DNA from 3 places in the Streptomyces sp. NPDC048584 genome. Region 3 is predicted to be linked to each of the others. Evidence: riboswitches for the same ligand, from Rfam matches in the RefSeq annotation. Region 3 holds a riboswitch; each other region holds the start of a gene.
The links. Region 3 has a riboswitch for cobalamin ahead of ACGFR9_RS11180 (prenyltransferase/squalene oxidase repeat-containing protein). Riboswitches for the same ligand answer to the same signal wherever they lie in the genome.
Positions count from the first base shown of each region.

Region 1: another riboswitch for cobalamin. It lies ahead of ACGFR9_RS33030 (cobalamin biosynthesis protein); the one in region 3 lies ahead of ACGFR9_RS11180 (prenyltransferase/squalene oxidase repeat-containing protein).
Region 2: another riboswitch for cobalamin. It lies ahead of ACGFR9_RS03610 (energy-coupling factor ABC transporter permease); the one in region 3 lies ahead of ACGFR9_RS11180 (prenyltransferase/squalene oxidase repeat-containing protein).

Region 1 is NZ_JBICWF010000020.1:71,796-81,537, reverse strand. It holds gene ACGFR9_RS33050 (alpha/beta hydrolase) at 150-1,277, opposite strand; gene ACGFR9_RS33045 (class II aldolase/adducin family protein) at 1,421-2,125, opposite strand; gene ACGFR9_RS33040 (inorganic phosphate transporter) at 2,273-3,526, shown strand; gene ACGFR9_RS33035 (hypothetical protein) at 3,567-3,788, shown strand; cobalamin riboswitch at 3,986-4,126, shown strand; gene ACGFR9_RS33030 (cobalamin biosynthesis protein) at 4,247-5,188, shown strand; gene ACGFR9_RS33025 (cobyric acid synthase) at 5,185-6,720, shown strand; gene cobN (cobaltochelatase subunit CobN) at 6,717-9,742, shown strand, end outside.
Region 2 is NZ_JBICWF010000001.1:850,525-860,266, forward strand. It holds gene ACGFR9_RS03595 (ABC transporter permease) at 1-151, opposite strand, end outside; gene ACGFR9_RS03600 (ABC transporter permease) at 157-1,125, opposite strand; gene ACGFR9_RS03605 (ABC transporter substrate-binding protein) at 1,146-2,735, opposite strand; cobalamin riboswitch at 2,937-3,118, shown strand; gene ACGFR9_RS03610 (energy-coupling factor ABC transporter permease) at 3,148-3,864, shown strand; gene ACGFR9_RS03615 (energy-coupling factor ABC transporter substrate-binding protein) at 3,861-4,253, shown strand; gene cbiQ (cobalt ECF transporter T component CbiQ) at 4,260-5,009, shown strand; gene ACGFR9_RS03625 (energy-coupling factor ABC transporter ATP-binding protein) at 5,006-5,869, shown strand; gene ACGFR9_RS03630 (DNA repair ATPase) at 6,109-9,742, opposite strand, start outside.
Region 3 is NZ_JBICWF010000004.1:171,048-180,789, forward strand. It holds gene ACGFR9_RS11170 (TetR family transcriptional regulator) at 1-307, shown strand, start outside; gene ACGFR9_RS11175 (endo-1,4-beta-xylanase) at 537-1,934, shown strand; cobalamin riboswitch at 2,011-2,148, shown strand; gene ACGFR9_RS11180 (prenyltransferase/squalene oxidase repeat-containing protein) at 2,258-3,460, shown strand; gene ACGFR9_RS11185 (SCO2322 family protein) at 3,457-4,086, shown strand; gene ACGFR9_RS11190 (CbiQ family ECF transporter T component) at 4,289-5,371, shown strand; gene ACGFR9_RS11195 (ABC transporter ATP-binding protein) at 5,368-7,017, shown strand; gene ACGFR9_RS11200 (ECF transporter S component) at 7,014-7,853, shown strand; gene ACGFR9_RS11205 (lytic transglycosylase domain-containing protein) at 8,157-8,576, shown strand; gene ACGFR9_RS11210 (LamG-like jellyroll fold domain-containing protein) at 9,110-9,742, shown strand, end outside.

The DNA of each region.
Region 1 (9,742 bases), on a different contig from region 3:
CGGTCCGAAAACCCAAACGGAATGCCGACGGGGCCCACCGGGCAGGGTGCGCCCCGGTCCCGGATGCCGTCGGAGGGAGGGATTTGGGCCAGTGGCACGGCGCCAAACGGAATCCTCCGCACCGGCTGCCCGGCCCGTGCTCGCCGCGGTCACATCAGGGGGGTGAGGAAGCGCCGCAGTGCCTCCTCGTAGGCGTGCGGGTCGGCGTTCCACATCGCGGCGTGCGGGGCGCCCCTGACGGTGTGCAGGGTGATGGTGTGGGGATGGCCGGCGGCGAGGCGCCGGGAGAACCTCCAGGGTGCCACCCGGTCGTCGGGGCCGTGGAAGATCTGGGTGGGTACCGAGATCCGGTCCAGATGGACGGCGCCGGGCCTGCGGTCGCCGTACAGGCCCGTGCGTCCCTGGGCGGCGCGGACCGCGAGCGGCAGCAGCACGCCGGGGGTGTGCCGGGCCGAGGCGAGGGCGCGCAGGGTCGCCTCCCAGTTGAGCACCGGGGAGTCCAGGACGAGGCCGGCGACGCGGGCGCGGACCTCGGAGCGGGCGGCGGCGCGCAGCGCCATGGTCGCGCCGGTGGACCAGCCGTACAGGACGACCTGCCGGGCGCCGGCGTCCACGGCGTGGTGGAGCGCCGCGTCGAGATCGCGCCATTCGGTCTCGCCCAGGTGGTGGAGACCGTCCGGGGAGCGCGGTGCGCCGGGGTCGCCCCGGTAGGCGGGCGCGAGCACCGGGAAGCGGTGGCGGTGCAGGAACTCCATGACGTTCATGGTGTGTTCCCGCGTGGTGCCGAGGCCGTGGACGGCGATCACCCAGGTGTCGCGGGCGCCCGGCACGAACCATGCGGGCAGCGGGCCGAGTTCGCCCGGGAGGTCGAGGGCGGTGTGGTCCAGGCCGAGGGCGCTGCCCGGGTCGCCGACGTACAGGTTCGGGGTGAGCCAGGCGCGGTCGCCGGGTTCCGGGGTGCCGCGGGTGACGTGTTCGAGGCGGCGTACGACGGTGTCCGCGGAGTCCGGGGGGCCGGCCAGTACGGGGCCCACGACCGCGTGGAAGTCGTCGCCGGTCAGGCCGTGGCGGCCGGGGCGGAGGGCGGCGAGGTCGCGGGTGAGGGCGATGCGGCCTGCGGCGGTGGCGTGGACGGTGAGCCTGGGGTCGCCGGGGAGGGGGCCGTCCGAGGGTGTTCTGAGGGCGGCGTCGCTGGCGAGGCGGCCGGCGGCCACGGCGGCGGCGCCGGCGCCTATCACGGCGGTGACGGCAGCGGCCGTCGCTCTGGCAGTGCGCACGTTCTTCAGTGTCATGGGGGAACGGGTACCCGGCCAGTGGGGCGTGCGGCCGGGGGATCCGGGATTTCGCCCCCGCCGCCCCTTCCCGTCCCGTCCCCGGGGCTGCGCCCCGGACCCCCTATTCGGCCCTCCGGGCCCCGCCCTCAAACGCCGGACGGGCTTGATTGGCCGTAACTCCGCAGGCGTTCGCCGACCTCGGTCACCTGGTCCGGGGTCAGCAGGTGCGGGGTCAGGCCCGGGACCGAGGAGGCTGTCAGCCAGAGGCGGCACATCCATTCCAGTTGGGCCGTGTGGCCGTAGGCCTGGGTGAGGGTGGGGGCGTGGGTGATCGTGCCGTGGTTCCGGAGGAGGCAGGCGGTGCGGCCGTCGAGGGCGCGGAGCATGTTCTCGGCCAGTTCGGCGGTGCCGTACGTGGCGTAGGGGGCGACCCGCACGGGGCCGCCCAGGGCCGCGGCCATGTAGTGGATCAGTGGCAGTTCGTCGACGAGCGTGGAGACGGCCGTGGCGTGCACGGCGTGCGTGTGCACCACGGCGCGCGCGCCGGTCGTACGGTAGACGGCCAGGTGCATGGGCAGCTCGCTGGTGGGGACGAGCGTGCCGAGGACCTGCCGGCCGGTGAGGTCGACACCCGTCACGTCGTCCGGCGTCAGCCGGTCGTACGGCACGCCCGACGGTGTGACGAGGACGACGTCGCCGACCCGTACGGAGACGTTGCCGGACGTGCCGACGACGAGACCGTCGGTGACGGTCCGGCGCGCGGTGCCGACGAGTTCCGCCCAGGCGTCCGCCTCCTCCTCGCGCACTCGTCCGCCCCCTGTTTCCCGCCCGCTCGCCCGCTGCTCCGTCATGCCGTGATCCTCCCAGGCGGTCTCCCCCGTCCGGCGGAGCACCCGCCCCCTCTTACGGTCACCACGATGCCCATTCCAGTTCATCTTCCGTTCACCCTGGTTACCTACGTTCGTCCAGCCAATGACCTCGAACGATTGCCTGGGTAAATGGAAAGCTTCTCGCTGATCCTCGCGATTGTGGTGGTAACCGCACTCGCGTTCGATTTCACGAACGGTTTCCACGACACCGCGAACGCGATGGCAACGACCATTTCGACCGGTGCGCTCAAGCCCAAGGTCGCGGTGGCCATGTCCGCCGTGCTGAACCTTGTCGGCGCATTTCTCTCGGTGGAGGTCGCCAACACGATCTCCAAGGGCCTCGTCGACGAGGCCGGCATCCGTCCCGAGGTCATCTTCGCCGCGTTGGTGGGCGCGATCCTCTGGAACCTCCTGACCTGGCTGGTCGGCCTGCCGTCCAGCTCCTCGCACGCCCTCATGGGCGGCCTGATCGGCGCCGCGGTCGCCTCGGCCGGCTTCGGCGCGGTCCACGGCGACGTCCTCGTCACCAAGGTCCTGCTCCCGGCCGTCGCCGCCCCGCTGGTGGCCGGCGTCGCGGCGATGTTCGCCACCCGGCTCACCTACCGTCTGGGCCGGAACGCCGACGGCAAGGCCTCCGAGAAGGGCTACCGCGCCGGCCAGATCGCCTCCGCCGGCCTGGTCTCCCTGGCCCACGGCACCAACGACGCCCAGAAGACGATGGGCATCATCACCCTCGCCCTGGTCGCCGGCGGCGCCGTCTCCCCCGACTCCGACCCGCCGTTGTGGGTCATCCTCTCCGCGGGCCTCGCCATCGCGCTCGGCACCTACCTCGGCGGCTGGCGCATCATCCGCACCATGGGCAAGGGCCTGACCGACCTCCAGCCGCAGCAGGGCTTCGCCGCCCAGACCAGTGCCGCGACGGTCATCCTGGCCTCCTCGCACCTCGGTTTCTCGCTCTCCACCACGCATTCCGTTTCCGGTTCCGTGATGGGTGCGGGCCTGGGCCGCAAGGGCGGTGTCGTCCGCTGGTCGACGGCCACCCGGATGTTCATCGCCTGGGGGCTGACGCTGCCCGCGGCGGCCCTCGTCGCGGCGCTCGCCGAATGGGTCTGCCGGGCCGGCGACTGGGGCACCGCCGTCGTGGCCGTCTTCCTGGTCGCCTCCAGCGCCGCCATCTGGAAGATCTCCCGCCGCGAGATCGTCGACCACACCAATGTCAACGGCACCGAGGCGGCCGACGAGGAGCCCGCCGGTGTGGTGACCACCGCGATGGCCGCGGTCACCCCGCCCCCCACGGGCACCGTGACCGACGACCTGTCGGCCACCATCCCCGCGCCGGTCCCCGCCGACCCGGCGGCCCCGCCGGCCGCGACCACCGTCTGACCGCGCCCCGCGAGACCCGGTACGAAGGAAGAAGAGCACCATGAAGATCGACTGGGCGGCCCTCGGTTCCGTCTTCGGCGTCAGCCTCGTGGTCACCGTGGCCCTGGTGGCCCTGTTCACCCTCGGCATCAACGGCCTGTCCCGCCAGGAGCGGGCCGCCGCGCAGGGCCGGTCCGCGGCCCTGGCGGTCACCGGCGCCTACGCCTGCTTCGCGGCGTGCGTGGCGGCGGTGGGCTACGGCATCTACCTGATCATGGCCTGACACCGGCCTCACAGCACACGGACAGCGCACCGACCGCGGCCTGACCGCGGTCCCCACGCGTACGAGCGGGCGGTGCGGGAGCTTCGGCACCCGCACCGTCCGCTCACGTGTGCGCGCCCCTTCCCGCGAATCACCCTCCGGAACCCCTCTGTGGGCCTCAGCACACTTCAGCCTCGCAGGTCAACGGCAAGTTGACGGCTCTTCGAGGGCCGTGGTGGACTGCCTCAGCCATTACGGCGGCAGAAGAGGAAGCCGGTGCGATTCCGGCGCGGTCCCGCCACTGTCACCGGGGTGCACACCCCGGGAGCCAGGAACTCTCACCGCCGGTCTCGTCGAACCAGGGCGTGGACACCCTGAGTGAGGACATATCGCCATGCGCGGCTGCCTGCCGAGGTCGACCAGCGACACCCCACCCCGCTTCGGGGCCACCCCTTCCGGACCCGTCACCGGCTGAACCCATGGGTGCCGATCGCGTGTTCGCGTACGGCGCCGCCGCCGGCCTTCTCGGCGACCTGCTGCTCGGCGATCCCCGCCGGGGGCATCCGGTCGCCGCTTTCGGGCGGGCCGCGGCCGCCGTCGAGCGGGTGCTGTGGCGGGACGACCGGGGCCGGGGCGCCGTGCACACCGCCGTGTGCGTCGGCGGGACCGTCGCGCTGGGGGGCCTCGCCGCCCGTCTCGTACGCTCCTCCCCCGCCGCCTCCACCGTCCTGACCGGTGTCGCCACCTGGGCCGTCGTCGGCGGCACCTCGCTGGCCCGTGAGGCCCGCGCCGTCGCACAGGCGCTGGAGGCGGGGGACGTCGAGGCGGCCCGGACACGGCTGCCGCATCTGTGCGGCCGGGACCCGCAGTCCCTGGACGCCGACGGGATCGCCCGCGCGGTGGTCGAGTCCGTCGCCGAGAACACCTCCGACGCCGTCGTGGGCGCGCTGGTGTGGGGTGCCGTCGCCGGGGTGCCGGGCCTGCTCGGGTTCCGGGCCGTCAACACGCTGGACGCGATGGTCGGCCACAAGTCTCCCCGCCACCGCCGCTACGGCTGGGCCTCCGCCCGTCTCGACGACGTGGCCGGCTGGCCGGGGGCACGGCTGACCGCCGTACTGGCCGCGCTCACCGGACCCGATCCGCGCGGAGCCGTACGGGCGTGGCGCGCGGACGCGGCGAAGCATCCGAGCCCCAACGCCGGGCCCGTGGAGGCCTCCTTCGCGGGCGCCCTGGGCGTACGGCTCGGCGGGACCCTCTCCTACGGCGGACGGGTCGAGCACCGGCCCGTCCTGAACGGCGGCGGGCGTGCCGTGGCCGTGGCCGACATCGACCGGGCGGTACGGCTCTCGCGGCGGATCGGCTGGCTCGCGCTCGGGGCCGGTGCCGCCGTGCGGAGCCTGATGAAGGGACGTGCAGCGTGAGCGGTGGGGGGCTGCTGGTCGCCGGGACCACCTCGGACGCCGGCAAGAGCGTGGTGACCGCCGGGATCTGCCGGTGGCTGGTGCGGCAGGGCGTCAAGGTCGCGCCGTTCAAGGCGCAGAACATGTCGCTGAACTCGTTCGTCACCCGGGAGGGCGCCGAGATCGGCCGGGCGCAGGCCATGCAGGCCCAGGCCTGCCGCGTCGAGCCGACGGCGCTGATGAACCCGGTGCTGCTCAAGCCGGGCGGCGAGCAGTCGAGCCAGGTGGTGCTGCTGGGCAGGGCGGTCGGCGAGATGAGCGCCCGCGGCTACCACGGCGGACGCCAACAGCGGCTGCTGGGCACGGTGCTGGACTGTCTGGAGCAGTTGCGGGGCACGTATGACGCGGTGATCTGTGAGGGGGCCGGCAGCCCGGCCGAGATCAATCTGCGGCGCACCGACATCGTGAACATGGGGATCGCCCGGGGCGCCCGGCTGCCGGTCCTGGTGGTCGGCGACATCGACCGGGGCGGCGTCTTCGCGTCCTTCTTCGGCACCGTCGCCCTGCTGTCGCGCGAGGACCAGGACCTGGTCGCCGGGTTCCTGGTGAACAAGTTCCGGGGCGATGTGTCGCTGCTGGAACCGGGCCTGGACATGCTGCACGGCCTCACCGGGCGGCGGACGTACGGCGTGCTGCCGTTCCGGCACGGGCTGGGCATCGACGAGGAGGACGGACTGAGGGTGTCCCTGCGGGGCGCCGTGCGGGAGTCCGTGGTCGCCGCGCCGGTGGGCGAGGACGTGCTGCGGGTCGCGGTGTGCGCGCTGCCGCTGATGTCGAACTTCACCGACGTGGACGCCCTCGCCGCCGAACCCGGTGTCGTGGTGCGGTTCGTGGACCGGCCCGAGGAGCTGGCCGACGCCGACCTCGTGGTGGTGCCGGGCACGCGCGGCACCGTACGGGCGCTGGAGTGGCTCCGGGAGCGCGGGCTGGCGGACGCGCTGCGGCGACGGGCGGCCGAGGGGCGCCCGGTGCTCGGGATCTGCGGCGGCTTCCAGCTCCTCGGGGAGCACATCGAGGACGACGTCGAGAGCCGCGCGGGACACGTGGACGGGCTCGGCGTCCTGCCCGTGCGGGTCCGGTTCGCCCGCGAGAAGACGCTCACCCGGCCCGTCGGGGAAGCCCTCGGGGAGCCCGTCGAGGGGTACGAGATCCATCACGGCGTCGCCGAGGTCCTCGGCGGGGAGGCGTTCATCTCCGATGACCACGGACACAGTCTGGACGGCTGCCGGGTCGGCCGGACCTGGGGCACGCACTGGCACGGCTCGCTGGAGTCGGACGGTTTCCGGCGGGCCTTCCTGCGCGAGGTCGCGCGGGCGGCGGGCCGCCGCTTCGTGCCCGCCCCCGACACCTCGTTCGCCACGCTGCGCGAGGAGCAGCTCGACCGGCTCGGCGACCTGATCGAACAGCACGCGGACACGGACGCGCTGTGGCGGCTCATCGAGTCCGGCGTGCCACAAGGACTGCCTTTCATTCCACCGGGAGCGCCCGCATGAGCACTGTGTTGTTGTTGTCGACCGCCGACACGGACCTGCTGGCGGCCCGAGCCGCCACCGGCGTCTCCTACCGGATCGGCAACCCGACCCGCGTGGACGTGGCGGCCGAACTGCCCGCGCTGCTGGACGGGGCGGACCTGGCCGTCGTACGGCTGCTGGGCGGCAGGCGTGCCTGGGAGGAAGGGCTCGCGGCGCTGAAGGCGTCCGGTGTCCCGACGGTGCTGCTCGGCGGGGAGACCGTGCCGGACGCTGAGCTGATGGCCGAGTCGACGGTGCCGGCCGGTGTGGTGGCCGAGGCGCTGCGGTACCTCGTCGAGGGCGGCCCCGAGAACCTCACCGAGCTGGCCCGGTTCCTGTCGGACACCGTGCTGCTGACCGGCGAGGGCTTCGAACCGCCGCGCGGGATGCCGGAGTTCGGCGTCCACGGCACCCGGGAGGCGGTGGACGGCCGCCCGACGGTCGGCGTGCTCTTCTACCGCGCGCACGAACTGAGCGGCAACACCGCCTTCATCGACACCCTGTGCGACGCCATCGAGGCGCGGGGCGCCAACGCCCTCCCCGTGTACTGCGGTTCGCTGCGCGGCGCCGATCCCGGGCTGTACGCCCTGCTGTCGAGGACCGACACCCTCGTCGCCACCGTGCTCGCTGCCGGCGGCACACACGCCTCGCAGGCATCGGCGGGCGGCGACGAGGAGGCCTGGGACATCGGCGCGCTCGCCGACCTGAACGTGCCGGTGCTGCAAGGGTTGTGCCTCACGTCCTCGCGTGCCGCGTGGGAGGCGTCCGACGCCGCCCTGTCCCCCATGGACGCGGCGATGCAGGTCGCCATCCCCGAGTTCGACGGCCGGATCGTCACCGTTCCGTTCTCCTTCAAGGAGCAGGGCCCCGACGACGTCCCGGTGTACGTCGCCGACCCCGAGCGGGCGGCGCGGGTGGCCGGGATCGCCGTACGCCACGCCCGGCTGGGGCACACGCCGAACGCGGAGAAGAAGATCGCGATCGTCTTCACCGCCTACCCGACGAAGCACTCGCGGGTCGGCAACGCGGTGGGCCTGGACACCCCCGCCTCGGCGGTACGGGTGCTGGACGCGCTCCGGGACGCGGGTTACGCCGTCGGCGGATACCCGTCCGAGGGCGACGAGTTGATCCACCGGCTGATCGCGGCCGGCGGACACGACGTGGAATGGCTGACCGAGGAGCAGCTGGCCGCCGCGCCCGCGCGGGTGCCGCTGGCGGACTACCGGGCGTGGTTCGAGCAGCTGGACCCACAGCTGCGGGACGGCATGCGGGAGGCGTGGGGCGAACCGCCGGGCTCGCTGTACGTCGACGGGGACGACATCGTGCTGGCGTCGCTGCGGTTCGGGAACGTCGTCGTGATGATCCAGCCGCCGCGCGGCTTCGGGGAGAACCCGATCGCGATCTACCACGACCCCGACATGCCGCCCTCCCACCACTACATGGCGGCCTACCGCTGGCTGGACAGCAGTTTCGGCGCCGACGCGATCGTGCACATGGGCAAGCACGGCACGATGGAGTGGCTGCCGGGCAAGGGCCTCGGGCTGAGCGCCGGGTGCGCGCCGGACGCGGTGCTGGGCGACCTGCCGCTGATCTACCCGTTCATCGTCAACGACCCCGGCGAGGGCACGCAGGCCAAGCGGCGCGGACACGCGACCGTGGTCGACCATCTGGTGCCGCCGATGGCGCGGGCCGACACGTACGGCGATCTGGCGAAGCTGGAGCAGCTGCTCGACGAGTACGCGCTGGTCTCCGACCTGGACCCGGAGAAGGCGCCGGCGGTGCGGGCGCAGATCTGGACGCTGGTGAAGGCGGCCGAACTCCACCACGACCTGCATGTGGACGACCAGCCGGACGACGACGACTTCGACTCGTTCGTCATGCACATCGACGGCTATCTGTGCGAGATCAAGGACGTGCAGATCCGCGACGGCCTGCACGTCCTCGGCGGCGGCCCGGTCGGCGAACCGCGTGTGAACCTGGTGCTGGCGGTGCTGCGCGCCTCACAGGTGTGGGGCGGGCAGGCGAACGCCCTGCCGGGTCTGCGGGCGGCGCTGGCCGAGCACTTCGGGCTGGTGGAGAAGGAGTTGCTGGCCGAGCCGGGCGCCCCGCTGAAGGTGCCGGCGGAGCTGACGGATCTGGTGGACGGTCCCGCGCGGTCGGCCTCCGACGCGATCGACCTGCTGGAGCAGCTGTGCCGGCGGTTCGCGGAGGGCATGGAGGAGCGCGGCTGGGCGGCCGGCACGGTCCCCTCGCTGGTGCGGGACGTGCTGGGCACCGAACTGCGCGACGCGGTGGCCGTGTTGCGGTTCGCGTGCGACGAGGTCGTACCCCGGCTGGCCCGTACGACGGACGAGATCGGGCACATCCTGCGTGCGCTGGACGGGGGTTACGTCCCGGCCGGTCCTTCGGGGTCGCCCACACGCGGGCTGGTCAACGTGCTCCCGACCGGGCGGAACTTCTACTCCGTCGACCCCAAGGCGATCCCGTCGCGGCTGAGCTGGGAGGTCGGGCAGTCGCTCGCCGACTCGCTGGTGCAACGGTATCTGCAGGACACGGGCGAGTATCCGCGGTCCGTGGGCCTCACGGTGTGGGGTACGTCGGCGATGCGCACCCAGGGCGACGACATCGCCGAGATCCTGGCGCTGCTGGGCTGCCGCCCGGTATGGGACGACGCGTCGCGCCGGGTGACCGGGGTCGAGGTGGTCGGGCTCGAGGAGCTGGGCCGGCCGCGCATCGACGTCACGGTCCGCATCTCCGGTTTCTTCCGGGACGCGTTCCCGCATGTGGTGGGGCTGATCGACGACGCGGTGCGGGCGGTGGCGGAGCTGGACGAGCCGGCCTCGCGGAACTACGTCCGCGCCCATGCCGACGAGGACACCGCCGAGCACGGCGACCGGCGCCGGGCCACGGCCCGCATCTTCGGCTCGAAGCCGGGGGCGTACGGGGCCGGGCTGCTGCCGCTGATCGACGCCCGCAACTGGCGCTCCGACGCGGACCTCGCCGA
Region 2 (9,742 bases), on a different contig from region 3:
GCTGGACGAGCGGGGGCAGCAGCAGCACCGCGAGGGCGGTCACGGCGACGAGTCCGGCGGAGACGTACAGCCGCAGGGTGTGGGTGGAGCGGCGGGCGGTGCCCTGCGCGCGCCACACCGTCTTCTCCACGGCAGTGGTGTCAGCAGACATGTGGGTCACATCTCATTCAGCTTCACCCTCGGGTCGATCAGTCCGTAGAGCAGGTCGGCGAGGAGGTTTCCGGCGAGGACGGCGGCGGTGGCGAGGGTGGTCAGCGCGGCCAGCAGCGGGAAGTCGACGGAGGTGGCCGCCTCCACGGTGGCGGCGGCGATGCCGGGCCAGCTGAACACGGTCTCCACCAGCAGGGCGCCGGTGATGAGTTCGGGGACGCGGGAGCCGATCAGGGTGAGTACGGGCAGCAGTCCGGAGCGCAGGGCGTGGCCGAGCAGGACCGTGCGTTCGCTCAGGCCGCGGGCGCGGGCGCCGCGCACGGGGTCCTCCGCGAGGGCGTCGCCGACGCCCTGACGGACGTAGAGCGTGAACCAGGGCAGCTGGGAGACGCCGAGGACACCGGCGGGCAGGATCAGATGGCTGATGACCTGGCCGGGGGTGACCTGTTCGCTGCCGGTGTCGGTGAGACCGCCGGCCGGGAGGACGTCCAGGTTCAGGGCGAACAGCCAGACGGCGAGCAGGGCGATCCAGAAGACGGGGGCGGCTTCCAGGGCGTAGGCGAGGGAGGTGATCGTACGGTCGAGGAGCGAGCCGGGGCGGCGGGCCGCGAGGACGCCGAGCACGGTGCCGAGCAGCACGGCGAGGGCGAACGCGACGGCGCACAGCAGGGCGGACCAGACGAGGCGTTCGCCGATCACCTCGGCGACGGGCTGGCGCATCACGGTGGACCGGCCGAGGTCGCCGCCGAGCGCGGAGGTCAGCCAGTCCCACCAGCGGGCGGTGAACGGCCGGTCCACGCCCAGGTTCTCGCGCAGCCGGTCCAGGGTCTCCTGGTCGGCGCCGAGTGCGGCGGTGCCGGCGTACGCCTTGACCGGGTCGAAGGGGGAGGCGGCGGCGACGGCGAACACGCCGAAGGTGACGACGAGCAGCACCGGCACGGCGAACAGGGCCCGCCGTGCCGTGAGCCGGGTCATCTCTCCCCAGGGGAGTGCGCTCATGTGGCGGGCTGCCAGTCCTCGATGTTCCACCAGGGGCCGCTGGCGAAGCCGTGCTCGTGGGGTTCGGTCTGCGTGGTGAGGTCCTGCCAGCGGTCGGCGAGGACGTACATGTGGTCGATGTGGGTGAGGAAGGTGTAGCCGGGGTTCTTCACCAGTTCGCGCTGCAGGGTGTCGTAGGCGGCCTTGCGGTCGGCGGGGTCCTGGGTGCGGCGGCCGGTGTCGAGGGCCTCGTCGACGGCCGGGTTGTCGTACAGGGCCATGTTGTTGAAGCCGTCGCCGGCGAGGGTGGAGTGCAGAAGCGTGTAGAGGCCGAAGTCGGGGTCGCCGGTGCTGCCGAAGCCGGCGAGGACGGCGTCGTGCCTCATCCGGGGTTCGATGACCTCCCAGGTGGCGCTCTCCACCTTGACGTCGACTCCGGTCTTCTTGGCGTCGGAGGCGTAGGCGAGGGCGTGGTCCTGGCGGACCTTGTCGCCGGAGGGGTAGTAGAGGGTGAAGCGGGCGGGGCGGCCGTCCTTGGCGCGGATGCCGTCCTCGCCGGCCTTCCAGCCTGCCTGGTCGAGGATGCTCTTCGCCTTGTCGAGGTCCTGGGCGCGCTTGACGTCCTGGGCGTACCAGGGGTCGTCGACGGGCAGCGGGCCGTAGGCGGGGCGGCCGGCGCCGTCGAGGATCTTGTCGACCATGGTGGTGCGGTCCACGGCGAGGTCCAGGGCGCGGCGGATCGCGGTGTCGCCGGCGACCGGGTTGCCGGTGGGCAGGGTGACCGCGCGGAAGTCGTACGACGTCGCCCGGTACGTCTTCCTGCCGTCGTCGTCCTTGAAGGTGGCGGCGAGGTTGGGCGGGAGGGTCGCGCCGTCGAGGTCGCCGGAGCGCAGCCGGGTGGCGCGGACGTCGTCGTCGGCGATGATCGCCATGGTGAGCTTTTTCACCTTCGGGGCGCCGCCCCAGTAGTCCGGATTGGCCTTGAAGGTGAGTTTTTCGCCCTTGCTCCAGCCGGCCAGGACGTAAGGTCCGGTGCCGACGGGCTTGGTGTTGAACGAGCCGGTGTTGGGGTCCTGTCCGCCCGCGATGTGCTCGGGGACGACGGGCAGCACGGTGCGGGCGGCGAAGGCCGCGTAGGGGTAGTCGAGGGTGAAGACGACCTTGTCGTCGCCGTCGGCCCGGACGTCCTTGATCGCGTCGAGTTCGCTCTTGGCGGTGTTGTTGGTCCTCCCGTCGAGGACGGTGTCGTACGTGAAGACCACGTCGTCGGCGGTCAGCGGTTCGCCGTCGCTGAACTTCACGCCGTCGCGCAGGGTGTACGTGTAGGTGCGGCCGCCGTCGGTGATCTCGGGGAGCGCCTTCGCCAGGGCGGGCTTCAGCTCCATGCCCGCGTCGCGGGCGAGGAGCCCGTCGAAGATCTTGGAGTTGCCGTCCTTGCCGTAGCCGAGCAGGGGGCTGAGGGTGTCCGGTTCGGAGGGGACGCCGATCACGACGGACTCGGCGGAGGTTCCGCCGTCCGCGCCGCTGCCGCCCGGCGCCGAGCAGGCGGCTGCCGCACCGGCCATCGCGACCGCGGCGGCGGCGCCCCGTATTCGTCGGGTCGTCATCGAGACTCACACTCCTGTTGCCTGAAAACCGTTGTTGCATATTAATTGCAGCAAGGTTCTGCCCAGGACGGCGGGCCCCCACTCCCCCGCGCCGGCGGGCCGCGCCACCCTGTCAAGTACGCAGGTGTGCGCCGGGGTGCGAGCCGCCGGGCGCCGTCCGCGCGCCCCCTGTGGCCGCTTGTCACCGGGCCGGACGGGGAACTACTGTCACCACGCCTTGGTGACGGGAAATCGGTGCGATACCGGTGCGGCCCTCGCCACTGTGATCGGGAAGTCCGGCTCCGGTCCTCACGGACAGCCACTGGGTTTCACAACCCGGGAAGGCGGAGCACGGGCGGTGGTACCCGTCAGCCAGGAGACCGGCCAAGGCGCGTCAACCATCCACGAGGTGCTGGAGAGGGTCTGCTGAGCCATGCACATAGCCGAGGGTTTTCTGCCACCGGTGCACGCGGTCGCCTGGGGCGTCGCGTCGGCGCCGTTCGTCGTCCACGGAGCCCGGTCACTCATCCGTGAGGTGCGGGAACATCCCGAGAGCACCCTGCTGATGGGCGCGTCGGGAGCGTTCACGTTCGTCCTGTCCGCGCTGAAACTGCCGTCGGTGACCGGGAGTTGCTCCCACCCCACCGGCACGGGACTCGGTGCGATCCTGTTCCGGCCGCCGGTCATGGCGGTGCTGGGCACCATCACCCTGCTGTTCCAGGCCCTGTTGCTCGCCCACGGCGGGCTGACCACCCTGGGCGCCAACGTCTTCTCGATGGCGATCGTGGGCCCCTGGGCCGGGTACGGCGTCTACAGACTGCTGCGCCGGTTCGACGTGCCGCTGATGGTCGCGGTGTTCTTCGGCGCGTTCGTCGCCGACCTGTCGACGTACTGCGTGACCAGTGTGCAGCTGGCGCTCGCCTTCCCCGACCCGGGCAGCGGATTCTGGGGCGCGCTGGGCAAGTTCGGCTCCATCTTCGCCGTGACGCAGATCCCTCTCGCGGTGAGCGAGGGGCTGCTGACGGTGCTGGTGATGCGCATGCTGGTGCAGTCCAGCAAGGGCGAACTCACCCGGCTCGGCGTGCTGGTGACGTCGGTGGCCGGGCGCAGGGCGGCGAAGCCGGCCGACGCGGAGGCGGTGGCCCGATGAGCCGTAACACGAAGATCAACACGCTGCTGCTGGTGCTCGTCGCCGCGCTCGCCGTGATCCCGCTGGTGTTCGGGCTCGGCGATCACAAGGAGGAGCCGTTCGCGGGCGCGGACGCCGAGGCGGAGACCGCGATCACCGAGATCGACCCGGACTACGAGCCCTGGTTCTCCCCGCTGTACGAACCGCCGTCCGGGGAGATCGAGTCGGCGCTGTTCGCCCTTCAGGCGGCGATCGGGGCGGGTGTCCTCACGTACTACTTCGGGGTGCGCCGCGGACGCCGGCAGGGCGAGGCGCGGGCGCTGGAACGGCTGCGCGCGGAGTCGGACAAGGAAGCGGACACGGACGCGGACACGGACGCCGGGACCGTATCCGAACCGCGACGGGTCTGACGGCGGGTGCTGCCGATCGACGCGGCGGCGCACAGCAGTCGCTGGCGCCGCCGTCATCCCGTGGACAAGGCCGTACTGGGGCTGGGCCTCACCGTGCTGGCGATCTCCCTGCCGCCCTGGCCGGGCGCGGCGCTGGTGCTGGTGACGGCGCTCGCGGTGCTGCTCGGCCCGGCCGGGGTGCCCGGGGGGCGGCTGTGGCGGGCGTACCGGGTGCCGCTGGGCTTCTGCGTCACCGGGGCGCTGACGCTGCTGGTGCGGGTGGGCGGTCCTGGCGGATTCCTGTCCTGGGCCGAGGACGGGCCGCTGCGCGCAGGTGAGCTGCTGCTGCGTACGTCGGCGGCCTCGCTGGGCGTGCTGTTGTTCGCGTTCACCACGCCCATGTCGGATCTGCTGCCGCGGCTGGTGCGGGCCGGGGTGCCGGCACCGCTGGTGGACGTGGCGCTGGTGACGTACCGGATGAGCTTCCTGCTGCTGGACTCGGTGCGCCGCGTCCGGGAGGCGCAGGCGGCCCGGCTCGGGCACACCACCCGGGCCGCGACGTGGCGTTCGCTGGGCGGGCTCGGCGCGACCGCGTTCGTCCGGTCCTTCGACCGGGCGGCGCGACTGCAGACGGGACTCGCGGGACGCGGCTACGACGGCACCCTGCGCGTACTGGTCCCCGAGGCCCGCGTCTCGGCGCGGTTCACGGCCGCGAGCGTGGCGCTCCTCGCGACGCTGGTCGCCCTCACCTTCGTACTGGAAAGGCCCCTGTCGTGAGCGAGAACGTCCTGGTGGCCCTGCGGGGCGTGTCGTTCACGTACGAGGACGGCCCGCCCGTGCTCAGCGGTCTGGACTTCGAGGTACGTGAGGGGCGTGCGCTGGCACTGCTGGGGCGCAACGGCAGTGGGAAGACGACGCTGATGCGGCTGTTGAGCGGTGGACTGCGGCCGGACGGGGGTGAGGTGACCGTCGAGGGGCGGGCGGTGCGGTACGACCGCAAAGGGCTGACGGCGCTGCGCACCACCGTGCAGCTGGTGGTGCAGGACCCCGACGACCAGTTGTTCGCCGCCTCCGTGGGGCAGGACGTGTCGTTCGGGCCGCTCAACCTCGGCCTGTCCGATACGGAGGTACGCGCCCGGGTCGCCCAGTCGCTGGCCGCGCTGGACATCACCGCCCTCGCCGACCGGCCCACGCATCTGCTGTCCTACGGGCAGCGCAAGCGGACGGCGATCGCGGGCGCGATCGCCATGCGGCCCCGCGTGCTGATCCTCGACGAACCGACGGCGGGCCTCGACCCGGACGGCCAGGAACGCCTGCTGGCCACCCTGGACGGGCTGCGGGCGAGCGGTACGACGGTCGTCATGGCGACCCACGACGTGGACCTCGCCCTGCGCTGGGCCGACGACGCGGCCCTGCTGACCCCGTCCGGCGCGCACACCGGTCCGGCGGCCGGGATGCTGGCCCGCACGGACCTCCTCGCGGAAGCGGGACTGCGGCTGCCGTGGGGGGTGGCGGTGGCACGGCTGCTGCGGACGCGGGGGCTGCTGACCGGGCCGGCCACCGGTCCCCGCTCCCCGGAGGAACTGGCGGCTCTGGCCGCCGAGACCGCCGACGGCGGTGACGCGCACGTGCCGTGAGGTCACCGGGGTGCCGACGGCCCCTCGAGGGAGCTGCCGGGACCCCCGGGCCCGCCGGCCGGCACGGGGGCGACGTGCCGGCACCGGTGACCGGAGCGGACGCGGGACCCCGGTCCCCGGGAAGGGTGCACGGCCCCGGCCGCCGGAACCGCCGACGCGCACGTGCCGTGACGCCGACGGCCCCTCCGGGACATGCAGGGACCCGGTAGGCGCAGGGCCGGAGGGCCGGGCGGTCCTGGTCAGCGGGGCCCGGGCGGTGCCTCCGGGAGTTGTCGCGGGGCCGGGGCGGACAGAAGGCGGCGGGGGTCCGATGCCCGGGTGATGGCCGACTCGACGGCGGCTATGCGGTCGCCGAGGAGGGCGAGCGCGGCGACCGCGCGGGTCAGGGTGTCCTCGTCGGGGCCGCCCAAGGTGAGGGTGCGGGTGTGGGCGGACTTCACCTCGGTCCAGCGGGCCGCCGTTTCGGCGGTGAGCGTGCCGCGGAGTTCGGCGAGTTTGAGGAGGCTCGCCTCGGCGCCCGTGGTGAGGGTCTGGGCCTCGGCCGTGTAGTGGTCGTCGATGACGGCGGTCAGCTCGGCGGCGTTCATGACGGGCTGGATCCGCTGGGCGATCTTGTTCATGTTGCGGTAGGAGCCCTGGAGCCGGAACGGCGGCTCGGTGCGGGCGTCGTCGGACTGGGCGGCGGAGGCGATGTAGGCCGCGTTCACGGCGAGGACGGTTCGGCGGGCGGTGAGCAGATGGCGCAGCACCGCAAGGACGCGGTCGAGTTCGGTGGGCGCGTAGGGATGGGTGAGGCGGTCGGGGCGGGCCGTGGGGTCGTCGCCGGCGAGGCGGATGAGGAGGTCCAGGTCGGCGCGGTCGCGGGCGGCGAGCGGGGCGAGGACCGGGTTCGCGGTGAGGGCGTTCTCCACGAAGCTGAGCGCGAAGACGTCCTCCTTGCCGGTGAGGACGTCACCGAGGTTCCACACGTCGGCGCGGTTGGCCAGCATGTCGGGGACCCGGAAGGCCTCACCGGACTCGGTGTAGGGGTTGCCGGCCATACAGACGGCGAACCGCTTCCCGCGCAGATCGTAGGTGCGCGGCTCGCCCTCCCACACGCCCTCCATCCGGCGCGTGGCGTCGCACAGCGGAATGAACTTCTGCAGCAGTTCGGGCGAGGTGTGCTGGATGTCGTCCAGATGGAGCAGTGTGTTGTTGCCGGCGGCCAGCGCGAAGTTGATCTTATCGATCTCCTGGCGGGCGGTGGCGTTCGGCGCCTCGGCCGGGTCGAGCGAGGTGACCGCGTGACCGAGCGCGGGGCCGCTGATCTTCACCAGGACCAGGCCCAGCCGGTCGGCGACGTACTCCATGAGGGTCGTCTTGCCGTAGCCGGGCGGGGAGACGAGCAGCAGCAGCCCGCCGGTGCCGGTGCGGCCGGACTCCCCCGTGGTGCCGAGCTGTTTGGCGAGGCTGTCGCCGATCAGCGGGAGGTAGACCTCGTCGACCAGTCGGTTGCGGACGAAGGTCGACATCACGCGCGGCCGGTGGTCGTCCAGGCGCAGCCGGGTTCGCTCGGCGGTCACCAGCGCGGTACGGCGGCGCTGGAAGGCACGGAAGGCCGGCACGTCGCGCAGCCTGAACTCCTCGGTGCGGGCGAGGAACCCGTCCAGGCGGAGGGTGAGGCGGCGGTCGGTGATCCGGGGGTGGGTGCCGAGCAGGCCGTCCACGGTGACGGTCAGGGGCGCGTCGCAGGTGTGGCGGGGGACGTCAGGGCAGAGTTCGGCCGCCACCGCCTCCGCGAGGTCGCCGGCGGTCGGTTCGTCTCCGGTGGTCGCGGCGTACGCGGTCAGCCAGGCCTCGACCAGCTGGCGGCGGGCGGTGAGTCCGGCGAGGCGGGGGAGGTCGTCGTCGTAGGCGTCGGCGGGGGCCTTGCGGCGGAACGTGTCGAGGAGCGTGCGGGTGCGGGCGCTGAGGACGAAGCCCTCGGGTCCGGTGGTGAGTTCGTCGAAGAGGTACGCGGCGGCGGCCTCCGGGCGGGCGCCGGAGCCCCACTCCCCCATGGCCTCCGCGAGTTCGGCGCGCAGCGCGTCGAGGGCGGGCGGCGGGCCGAAGGCGTCGCGGACCCGGGCGAGGGAGCCGGCGCGGCGGGTGAGGTCCGCGCGCTCCTGCGCCGTGGTTCCGTGCGTCCAGTACAGCAGGGCGTGGGCGCGGGCGGCCGGCTCGTGGCGCAGCAGGCCCGCGCTGTCGTACAGGGGCAGTACGGCGGTGAGGATCGCGGTGGCGTCATGGTCGTGGACGCCCCGCTCGTACCCCTCGTCGTACGCCTCCTCGGCGGTCCGGCGGACCAGGGCGCCGAGGTCGTCGGCGGCGGCGAGGGCGCCGGGGCCGGGTTCGTGCAGCAGCCGGCCGGCGAGGTGTTCGGCGCGGTAGACGCCGGGTGACTCGGACGGCAGGTGCCGGTTCCACAGCGGGCGGTCGGCGAGGAGGGCGGGGTCGGTGACGGGGGCGCGGTAGTCGGTGCCGGTGAGGGCGAGCGCGAGGCCGTCGCCGTGCGGGACGACGGTGAGGTCGAGGGGCTGGGTGGAGACGGCGAACCGGTGGCCGCCCAGCCGGATGGCGCGGCCGCCGTCGGCGTACAGGTCGGTGCGGTCGCGCAGGGCGCGGGCGGCCTCCTGCCGGGCGGAGCGCAGCCGTCCGTCGAGTTCCTCCGCCCGTACCCGGTCGCCGAGTTCACGCAGGTCGTCGGTGGTGCGGCGGACCTTGGTGACGAGCGGGTCGGAGGCGAAGTAGGTGCTGACCGCGTCGGTGTCGGCGAGCCCGGCGGACCGCCGGGTGATCGTCTCCAGTACGCGCTCGGCGGCGGACGCGAGCTGTTCGGCCCTGCGGGCCCGCGCGTCGGTGAGGCCCTGTTTGCGGGCGGAGAACGCCTCGTAGATTTCGGTGCGCCGGTCGGCCAACTCGCCGAGGACGTCGTCGAACTCGGCGAAGCGGGACTCCAGCGTCTCCAACTGCGCCAGCACACGGGTCAGTTGCTCGTCACAGGCCTCCGGGGTGTCCGCCGCCGCGAGGGAGCCGGTGACCGTCTGGCCGAGCAGGGCGAGTTCCGCGGCGAACCCGGCGCGGGCCTCGCGGTCCAGCAGGGAGCGGCGGCGGGTGTCGAGGGTGGCGCGGGCCCGGTTGACGCCGCCCATCGCCCCGGCGACCCGTTCCAGTACGGCCGTACGGACGGTGGCGTCGGCGATGTCGAGCCCGGCGACCACCTCGGTCACCGTGCGCAGCCCGTCGGCGAGTTCGTCCAAGTGTGCGGTGACCGGCACGGCTTCGGCGGCGGTGCTGATCGACTCGGCCTCGCCGACCAGCCGTTCGACGTCCGTGTGATGGGCGGCGAAGGCGTCCTCGCGGGCCAGGAAGGCGATCGCGCGCTGCCCGAACGAGGTCAGGTCGGACTCCGCCCCGGCCGCGAGTTCGTCGATACGGGCGTGGTCCGCGTACCGCATCTCCTTCAGGGTCAGCAGATGGCCCTGGGCGTGGCGGAGTTCGGTCAGTCCGGTGACCCAGGCGGCGGCCGCGCGCGGCTGCTCGCCGCGCAGCCGGCGCACCACGGAGGCGATCCGGTCCGCGGCCTCGTCGAGCGCTTCGGCGGCCCGGACGGTGAGGTCGCGCACGGTCTCGAACTCGGCCAGCACCTGCTCGGCCGTGGCACGCATCTGCTCCAACGGAGCGCGGGGGTCACCGAGTTCGGGGTCGCCCAGCCAGTGGTGGGTGTCGAGGGCGCGGACGCAGGCGGTCGCCAGGGCGGAGTACACCTCGGTGGTCGGGGTGGTCTCGGCGACGGAGCGGGCCAGGGACAGACAGTCGGAGATACCGCGCACCAGGTCGGCGTTGCCGACCCGG
Region 3 (9,742 bases):
GGCCTTCCGCGCACTCCAGCGCGAGCCGCATCTCGCCGACGCGATGGTGCGGGCCCTGACCTTCGCGGACCGCAGCGTGAGCCCGGAGGTCGACCAGGTCTCCCGGCAGACCACGCTGATCATCCTGGACGCCATGGAGCTCACCGACCCCACCCCCGAGCAGCTCGCGGCCGTCCGGGTCATCGAGCACACCTGGCACTCGGCCCTGATCACCTGGCTCTCGGGCCGCGCCTCCATCGCCCAGGTGAAGACCGACATAGAGACGGTGTGCCGGCTGATGGACCTCACAGCCCCGCATCACCACTAGCGAAACTTTCGAAATCCTTCCGTTAACGCTGGCGGCACACCACCCCACCCGCAACACTCGACCCCCCGCCGCGTCACGTCCTGCGTGAACGATTGACCGCTCCCTCCCTGCGCCGTATCGTCACCGCAGAAATTCGGAGCCGAGTCCGAAACTTTCGTTCGACCGTACGGCAGCACTCCCGTCCACCCGTGGCAGCACGGGACCCCACCGGAGAAGGGATGTCATGCGCATGATCAGAAAGCGAACGAGAACGAGAGGCGGGGGCGGCAGCACCCCCGCACGCGGCCGGCTGCGCGCCGCCCTCGGCGCCACCACCACCGCCCTGCTCACCGTCACCGCGCTCGCGGCGCTCCCCCAGACCACCGCCCACGCCGCCGGCACCCTGGGCGCGGCGGCGGCCGAGCAGGGCCGCTACTTCGGTGCCGCCGTCGCCGCGAACCACCTCGGCGAGGCGCAGTACGCCGCCACCCTGGACCGCGAGTTCAACTCGGTGACGCCCGAGAACGAGATGAAGTGGGACGCCGTCGAGCCGAACCGCGGCTCCTTCAGCTTCAGCCGCGCCGACCAGATCGTGGACCACGCCCAGGGCCAGGGCATGAAGGTCCGCGGCCACACCCTGGTCTGGCACTCCCAACTGCCGGGCTGGGTCTCCGGGTTGGGCGCGAGCGACCTCCGGTCGGCGATGAACAACCACATCACCCAGGTCATGACCCACTACAAGGGAGACATCCACTCCTGGGACGTGGTCAACGAGGCGTTCCAGGACGGCGGCAGCGGCGCCCGGCGCAGTTCGCCCTTCCAGGACAGGCTCGGCGACGGCTTCATCGAGGAGGCCTTCCGCACGGCCCGCGCCACCGACCCGGCGGCCAAGCTCTGTTACAACGACTACAACACCGACGGCGTCAACGCGAAGAGCAATGCCGTCTACAACATGGTCAAGGACTTCACGTCCCGCGGTGTGCCCATCGACTGCGTCGGCTTCCAGTCCCACTTCAACCCCAACTCCCCCGTCCCGTCCGACTACCGGGCCAATCTGCAGCGCTTCGCCGACCTCGGCGTCGACGTGCAGATCACCGAGCTGGACATCGAGGGCTCGGGCCAGGCCCAGGCCACCAACTACGGCAATGTCGTACGGGCCTGTCTCGCGGTGTCCCGCTGCACCGGCATCACGGTGTGGGGCATCCCGGACAAGTACTCGTGGCGCTCCAGCGGCACCCCGCTGCTGTTCGACGACGACTACAACAAGAAGCCCGCGTACGACGCGGCCCTGAGCGCCCTCGGCGGCACCCCCGGCGAGGACCCGGAGGAGCCCGGCGAGCCCGGTGAACCGGGCGCCTGCACCGCCACCTACACCACGGCGGAGCAGTGGAGCGGCGGCTACAACGGCAAGGTGACGATCACGGCCGGCAGTACGGCGATCAGCGGCTGGAGCGTGAACCTCACCATCGCCTCCTCCCAGCAGGTCGTCTCCGTGTGGAACGGCTCACCCTCCACGAACGGCGGCGTCATGACCGTCCGCTCCACCTGGAACGGTTCCCTGGCGCCCGGAGCGTCCACCAGCTTCGGCTTCACCGTGAACGGAGGCACCACACCCGCACCGCAGGTCGGCGCCTGCACGGCCTCCTGACCCGCCACCCCCCACCCGGGCCCGCACCCCCGCCCAGGGGTGCGGGCCCGACTTGCACGGGCACCCCCCGGCCCCTTCCCTACGGGCGGGTAGAGTGTCGGCGTCGTCATCACCCGTACGGGGGGAAGCCGGTGCAATTCCGGCGCTGACCCGCAACCGTAAGCCGCCCACCAGGCGGTGAGCCGGACTGCCCCGCACGGTTTGTGACCGGCTCACGTGCCCGGCGGCCCGCCGGCGCACGGGCACCGTCGAGGTATACGGGGCCGAGCCGCCGGGGTGTCCCGCGCTGCCCGGCCTCTTTCAGGGAGAGGCACCCGCCGATCATGAATGTTCGCCGCAGCGCAGCGGTCCTGGCCGCCGTCGTCGCGATCGGCGCCGCCACTCCGGCCGCCGCCGACACGTCCCCGTCCCCGTCACAGGCGCTTCCGTCCGCCCTGTACGGCGACACCGACCCCCAGTACGACGGCGTCTGGCGCCAGTCGCTGGCCCTGCTCGCCCAGCACACGGTGGACGTCGAGCCGTCGAAGGCCGCCGTCGACTGGCTCACCGGCCAGCAGTGCGCCGACGGCTCCTTCGCCCCGTACCGCGCCGACACCGCCGAGGCGTGCGGCGCGAAGACGATGGCCGACACCAACCAGACCGCCGCCGCCGTCCAGGCCCTCGCCGCGCTCGGCGGGCACGACGACGTCACGAAGAAGGCGGTCGGCTGGCTGAAGTCCGTACAGAACAAGGACGGCGGCTGGGGCTACACGGCGGGCGGGGCCAGCGACACCAACTCCACCTCCGTCGTCGTCGGCGCGCTCGCGGCGGCCGGTGACCGGCCCGCCGAGGTGAAGAAGGACGGCAAGTCCCCCTACGACGCCCTGCTGACGCTGGCGCTGCCCTGCGAGGGCGACGGCGCGGGCGCCTTCGCCTTCCAGCCGGACAAGAAGGGCGGCCTCGTCGCCAACGCGGACGCGACGGCGGCGGGCGTGCTCGGCGCGCTGGGCGCGGGCCTGGCCGCCGGGCCCGGCAAGGGCGAGGCGTCGTCCTGCGAGAAGCCCGGCACCCCGGAGCAGGCCGCCGCCAACGGTGCCGCCTACCTCACGGACGCCCTCGCCGAGGACGGCCACCTGACCTCCGCCCTGGCCGGCGCGGAGGACCAGCCCGACTTCGGCAACACCGCCGACGCGGTGGTCGCGCTCGCCGCGCAGGGCTCCGGGGAGCAGGCGGCGAAGTCGCTGTCCTGGCTGGAGAAGAACGCCGCCGACTGGGCGGCGCAGAGCGGCCCCGCCGCCTACGCACAGCTGATCTTCGCGGCCCACGCGACCGGCGCCGACCCGCGCGACTTCGGCGGCACGGACCTGGTGAAGCGGCTCGGCGCGACGGGACCCGCCGCCGGGAAGGCCACGGAGGCGAAGGCGGACGAGCAGAAGGACGAGGAGTCCGACTCCGGTCTCGGTGTCTGGTGGTTCGTCGGTGTCTGCCTGGTCGCCGGTATCGGCATCGGCTTCCTGATCAGCGGCCGCAAGAAGCAGCGGCCGTGATCCGCCGGGCCGCCGTCCTGTTCCTGGCCGCGCTCCTGCCCCTGCTGGCAGGCGCCGGCCCGGCGGGCGCCACCGGCTACCGGTACTGGTCGTTCTGGGAGCAGGACGGTTCGGCCTGGACGTACGCCACCCAGGGCCCGTCCCTCGCCCGCCCGGCCGACGGCGATGTCCACGGCTTCCGCTTCTCCGTGAGCGAGGACTCGTCCGACGCGGCGAAGCCACGCGGCACCGCCGACTTCGCCACGATCTGCGCGAAGACCCCGCCGGCCGACGGCAGCAAACGCGTGGCCCTGGTCATCGACTTCGGTACCCCGCAGGACGCCCCCTCGGGCGAAACCCCACCGCCCTCCCGCACGGCCTGCGCGCAGGTCCCGGAGGACGCCACCACGGCCGACGCCCTGGCCGCGGTGGCCAAACCCCTCCGCTACGACACCAACGCCCTGCTCTGCGCGATAGCGGGCTACCCGAAGAAGGGCTGCGGAGACCAGGTCTCCACGGAGGAGTCCCCGGCTCCCGCGCAGAAGGAGACCGACTCGGGCCCCTCAGTAGGCCTGCTGGCCGGTATCGCCGCAGTGGCCCTGCTGGGAGCCGCCGCCCTCTGGCAGACCCGCCGCCGTGCCTCGTAAGAACGGGCAACCATGCCCGCCCGACCGCGGGCAATCGTGCCTCCCCCAGTGCCTGAAACGGCCTGGGAGGTACCCCCAGAGCGGCACGGGTGGGCGATGGGGGTCCCCCCGCTCGAGCGCAGCCGAGAGTGGGGGAGGCAACCCGCGAACGCCGGGCCGCGCGACACCCCCCGCCCAGCCCCGACAGCGCCGCACCTCCCAACTGCACCCCGGTGCCTGGTGGCTCTGGTCCCTTTCCCTCGGCACCGCGGCCACCCGCACCACCAACCCCCTCCTCCTCACCCTCCTCATCACCGTCTCCGCGTACGTGGTGGCGACCCGCCGCCCCCCGACCCCCTGGTCCCGCTCCTACGGAGCATTCCTCAAACTCGCCCTGGCGGTCATCCTGATCCGCCTGGCCTTCGCGATCGTCCTCGGCTCCCCCATCCCCGGCACGCACACCCTGCTGACCCTCCCCGAACTCCCCCTCCCCCACTGGGCCCAAGGCATCCGCCTGGGCGGGAAGGTCACCGCGGAGGCCCTCACCTTCGCCCTCTACGACGCCCTCCGCCTGGCCACCCTCCTCATCTGCGTAGGCGCGGCCAACGCCCTCGCCAACCCCTCCCGCCTCCTCAAATCCCTGCCCGGCGCCCTGTACGAACTGGGCGTGGCCGTAGTGGTCGCCCTCACCTTCGCCCCCCACCTCATCGCCGACGTCCGCCGCCTGCGCGCCGCCCGCCGTCTGAGAGGCCGCCCGGACAAGGGCGTACGTGGCCTGCTCCAGGTCGGACTCCCCGTCCTGGAGGGCGCGTTGGAACGCTCGGTGTCCCTCGCCGCCGCGATGGACGCGCGGGGATACGGCCGTACCGCCCGGGTACCTCCCGCCATCCGCCGTACGACCGCCGCCCTCACCCTCGGCGGGCTGCTGGGCGTGTGCGCCGGCACCTACGGACTGCTCACCGCCGAGGGCGGCACCTACGGCCTCCCGGTCCTCCTCACCGGAGTGGCCGCCGCCCTCGCCGGCCTCCGGCTGGGCGGCCGCCGCACCCTGCGCACCCGCTACCGCCCGGACCCCTGGGACCTGAGAGCCTGGCTGGTCACCGCCTCCGGAGCGGCCGTGGCCGCCCTCCTCACGCTCGCCGCCTCCCGCGATCCTGCCGCCCTGCACCCCGGTGTGGTCCCGCTGGTCGCCCCCACCCTCCCCCTGTGGCCGGCGGCGGCCGTGCTCATCGGGCTGCTCCCCGCCTTCATCACCCCCGCCCCCGAACCCGGGCGCACGGACACCCGCAAGGAGCCGACGACGTGATCCGCTTCGAGAACGTGTCGGTGACCTACGACGACGCACCCGAACCCGCCGTGCGGGGCGTCGACTTCGAGGTCCCCGAGGGTGAACTGGTGCTGCTCGTCGGCCCGTCCGGCGTGGGCAAGTCGACGGTGCTGGGCGCGGTGAGCGGACTGGTCCCGCACTTCACCGGCGGCACCCTGCGCGGCAGGGTCACCGTCGCCGGCCGTGACACCCGTACCCACAAGCCGCGCGAACTCGCCGATGTCGTGGGGACGGTGGGCCAGGATCCGCTCTCGCACTTCGTGACGGACACGGTGGAGGACGAACTCGCCTACGGCATGGAGTCGTTGGGCGTCCCCCCGGCCGTGATGCGCCGCAGGGTCGAGGAGACCCTCGACCTTCTCGGTCTCTCCGATCTCCGCGACCGCCCCATCGCCACCCTCTCCGGCGGTCAGCGACAGCGCGTCGCGATCGGCTCGGTCCTCACCCCGCACCCCCGGGTCCTGGTCCTGGACGAACCGACCTCCGCACTCGACCCGGCGGCCGCCGAGGAGGTCCTGGCGGTCCTCCAGCGCCTGGTCCACGACCTGGGCACCACCGTCCTCATGGCCGAGCACCGGCTGGAACGCGTCATCCAGTACGCCGACCAGGTCGCCCTCCTCCCCGGCCCCGGCGAGCCGCCGCTCCTCGGCACCCCGGCGGAGGTGATGGCGGTGTCCCCCGTCCACCCCCCGGTGGTGGGCCTGGGCCGCCTCGCCGACTGGTCCCCCCTGCCCCTGACGGTCCGGGACGCCCGCCGCAGGGCGGGCCCGCTGCGCGACCGCCTCGCCGACCGGCAGCCACCCGCCCGGGAACCCGCGCCACCGGCCCCCGCCCCCCGCCGCCTGTTCCCGCGCGGGAAGCCCGCCGCCTCCGCCCATGTCGCCGAGGTCCGCGCCCTCGCGGTCCGCCGGGACCGCGTCCAGGCCCTGCGCCATATCGACCTGACCGTCGGCCCCGGCGAGACGATCGCCCTCATGGGCCGCAACGGCGCCGGGAAGTCGACCCTGCTCAGCACCCTCGTCGGCCTGGTCGCCCCCACCTCCGGCTCGGTCCGTACCGGCGACGCGGTCCCGCACCGCACCCGCCCCCGGGACCTGGTGCGCCGTGTAGGCCTGGTCCCGCAGGAACCGCGCGACCTCCTGTACGCCGACACGGTCGCGGCGGAGTGCGCGGCCGCCGACGAGGACGCGGGCGCCGAGCCGGGCACCTGCCGTGCGCTGCTGTCGGAGCTGCTCCCCTCGGTGGCCGACGACATCCACCCCCGGGATCTGTCCGAGGGCCAGCGCCTGACCCTGGCCCTGGCGGTCGTCCTCACCGCGCGCCCGCCCCTGCTCCTCCTCGACGAGCCGACGCGCGGCCTGGACTACGCGGCGAAGGCCCGTCTGGTGACGATCCTGCGCGGCCTGGCCGCCGAGGGCCACGCGATCGTCATGGCCACGCACGACGTGGAACTGGCGGCGGAGCTCGCCCACCGGGTGGTCCTGATCGCGGAGGGCGAGGTGATCGCGGACGGACCGGCGGCCGAGGTCGTCGTGGCGTCCCCGTCCTTCGCCCCGCAGGTGGCGAAGATCCTCGCCCCGCAGCACTGGCTCACGGTCTCCCAGGTCCGGGAGGCGCTGCGATGACGACGCTCACCACCCGCACCGGCCGCCGGGTCCGTGCCATCCGTCTGGGCCCCCGCTCCTGGCTGGCCCTGACGCTGGTCAGCGCGGTGGGCGTGGCCGGTTTCGGCTGGCCTTTTCTCGCCCCGCCCGACTCCACCCTGAACGCGCACGCCCAGGACGCCCCCTGGCTCTTCGCGGGCCTGCTGGTCCTCCTGGTGGCGGTCGTCGCGGCGACGATCTCGGAGTCGGGTCTGGGCCCGAAGGCGGTGGCGATGCTCGGTGTCCTCGCCGCCACGGGCGCCGCCCTGCGTCCCATCGGCGCGGGGACGGCCGGCCTGGAGCCCATGTTCTTCCTCATGGTGCTCAGCGGCCGGGTGCTCGGACCGGGTTTCGGCTTCGTCCTCGGCTCGGTGACGATGTTCGCGTCCGCCCTGCTCACGGGGGGCGTCGGGCCGTGGCTGCCGTTCCAGATGCTGGCGATGGGCTGGTTCACCATGGGCGCGGGCTTCCTGCCGGGCGCCGACCGTCTGCGGGGCCGCCCCGAGGTCTGGATGCTCGCCCTGTACGGCTTCCTGGCGGCCTTCGCGTACGGCACGGTGATGAACATGGCGGGCTGGCCCTTCATGTCCGCGCTGGCCTCGAACATCTCCTTCTCCGCCGAGGCGTCGCTCCCCGCCAACCTGGCCCGCTTCGTCGCCTACTGCCTGGCGACGTCCCTGGGCTGGGACCTGGGCCGGGCCCTGGTCACGGTCGCCCTCACCCTCACCCTGGGCACCGCCCTCCTCAAGGCCCTCCGTCGCGCCACCCGCAGGGCCGCGTTCGAGGCGCCGGTCACGTTCGAGGACACCCCTGAGTAGTCCCGTACGCACCCCTCGCGACCGCCCCGGTGAGCCGGCCCACATGGCCCGCGTCACATACGACCCGGCACCGTAGCGACGCGCGGGGCCGGGCGGGGCTCCCCGGCCGGCGAATCGACTCCTCTCCGGCCTTCGGTAGTAAAGGGGACCTTTGCGGGACGAACCCGGATTTGTTTCTGTGGAGCAGTCGCCAGGCGCCGACGCCCCTCACGGGGTCGAGGCGCCGACGCATGCCCCCGCCGCACACCGCGGCATCCGGCACGGCGTAGCGCGACCGCCCTGCTGTCGACCGAAAGGCCGCCCGTGTCCGCCGTTTCCTTCCTCCGCACCGCCTCCGCCCCGAAGAAGGCCCTCGCCGGTGCCGCCCTGGCCGCCGCCGCCTGCGGCACCATGATCGCCGCCGCGCCCGCCCAGGCCGCGACCACGACCGGCGCCTCCTCGGCCCAGGCGACCGCGCAGAAGATGATCGGCAACTCGGCCGAGTACCAGTGCTTCTCGAAGATCGTGCAGCACGAGAGCGGCTGGAACCCCAGCGCCACCAACGCCTCCAGCGGCGCCTACGGCCTGGTCCAGGCCCTGCCCGGCTCCAAGATGGCCTCGGCCGGCTCCGACTGGAAGACCAACCCCGCCACCCAGATCAAGTGGGGCCTGGACTACATGAAGGACCGCTACGGCGGCGCCTGCGACGCCTGGTCGTTCTGGCAGGCCAACAACTGGTACTGACCGGCACCGGTTCCCCTGTACCGAAGGCGGCGACCCCACGATCCCCGGGGCCGCCGCCTTCGTCATTGACCGGACGAGCAGGCTTCATTCGCCTTCGACACCGCATCCTCCTCGGATATCGGCACGCCTCGACACCAGCGAATTTGCGCCAGAGCCGCCCGCTGACGCAGCCTCAACTCTTACTGACCCTCCGTTACGTCACCAAGTGAGCAGCATCATGGTTTCGCGTGGATGCGGAGGGGTTCAGTCCGGCTTTGCAGCCCCATTTCGGAGACGATACCCGGCCGACAGAGGCCCTGCTTCCTCCGACCCCGGCCCACTGGTCACTCAGTGCTTTCCCACGAGGTATATGAGGGGGCGGCGTCAAATCATGCAAACCAAGGTGAAACCGCCTGTCCAGGACTACGCATTGACGCCCCTGGATGTGTAACGCGCTTGACTCCGCCGGGTGAACAGCTTTAACTCTGCGCAACTTGTGAAACTTTTGAAACTCCGGGGTAGGGGCTGTGGATTTTGGGGCGGGGGGCACAGTCATGCCCAAACGTCGTCGCGGGAGTCGGGCGTGCCGTGGGGTGTCCGTGATAGGCGCAGTGGTTGCGGCACTGTTGAGTACGGCGTTGGTGCAGCCGTCCGCGGCTCAAGCCGCAGCGTCGACGGCGGACTCCGAAGAGCTGTCGGAGGGGCAGAAGGCCCTCGCGGAGGCTCAGGAGTCCGGTAGTCGGGTCGAGGTGACGGGGCAGCGATCCGAACGCACCACCGTCTTCGCCAATCCGGACGGCTACACCTTCACTTTGCAGGAGTCGTCGGTTCCCGTACGCGTCTCCAAGCCGGGGGGCGGTTGGGAGACGCCGGATGCGACGTTGGAGAAGCGCGCGGACGGTTCGATCTCTCCGAAGGCTGCAGCGCCGCAGATCGTGTTCTCCAGTGGCGGAGGGGAGGATCCGCTGGCGCGGATCGCCAGCCAGGGCCGTTCGATCGAGCTGAGCTGGCCGGGTGGCCTGCCCGAGCCCGAGCTGGACGGCGCGAGCGCTGTGTATGCAGACGTGCTCCCGGATGTGGACTTGAAGGTCACCGCGACGGTGGAGAGCTTTCAGCACGTCCTGGTTGTCAAGACCCCTGAGGCTGCAGCCGACGAGAAGCTGAAGAAGATCACCTTCGGTCTGAAG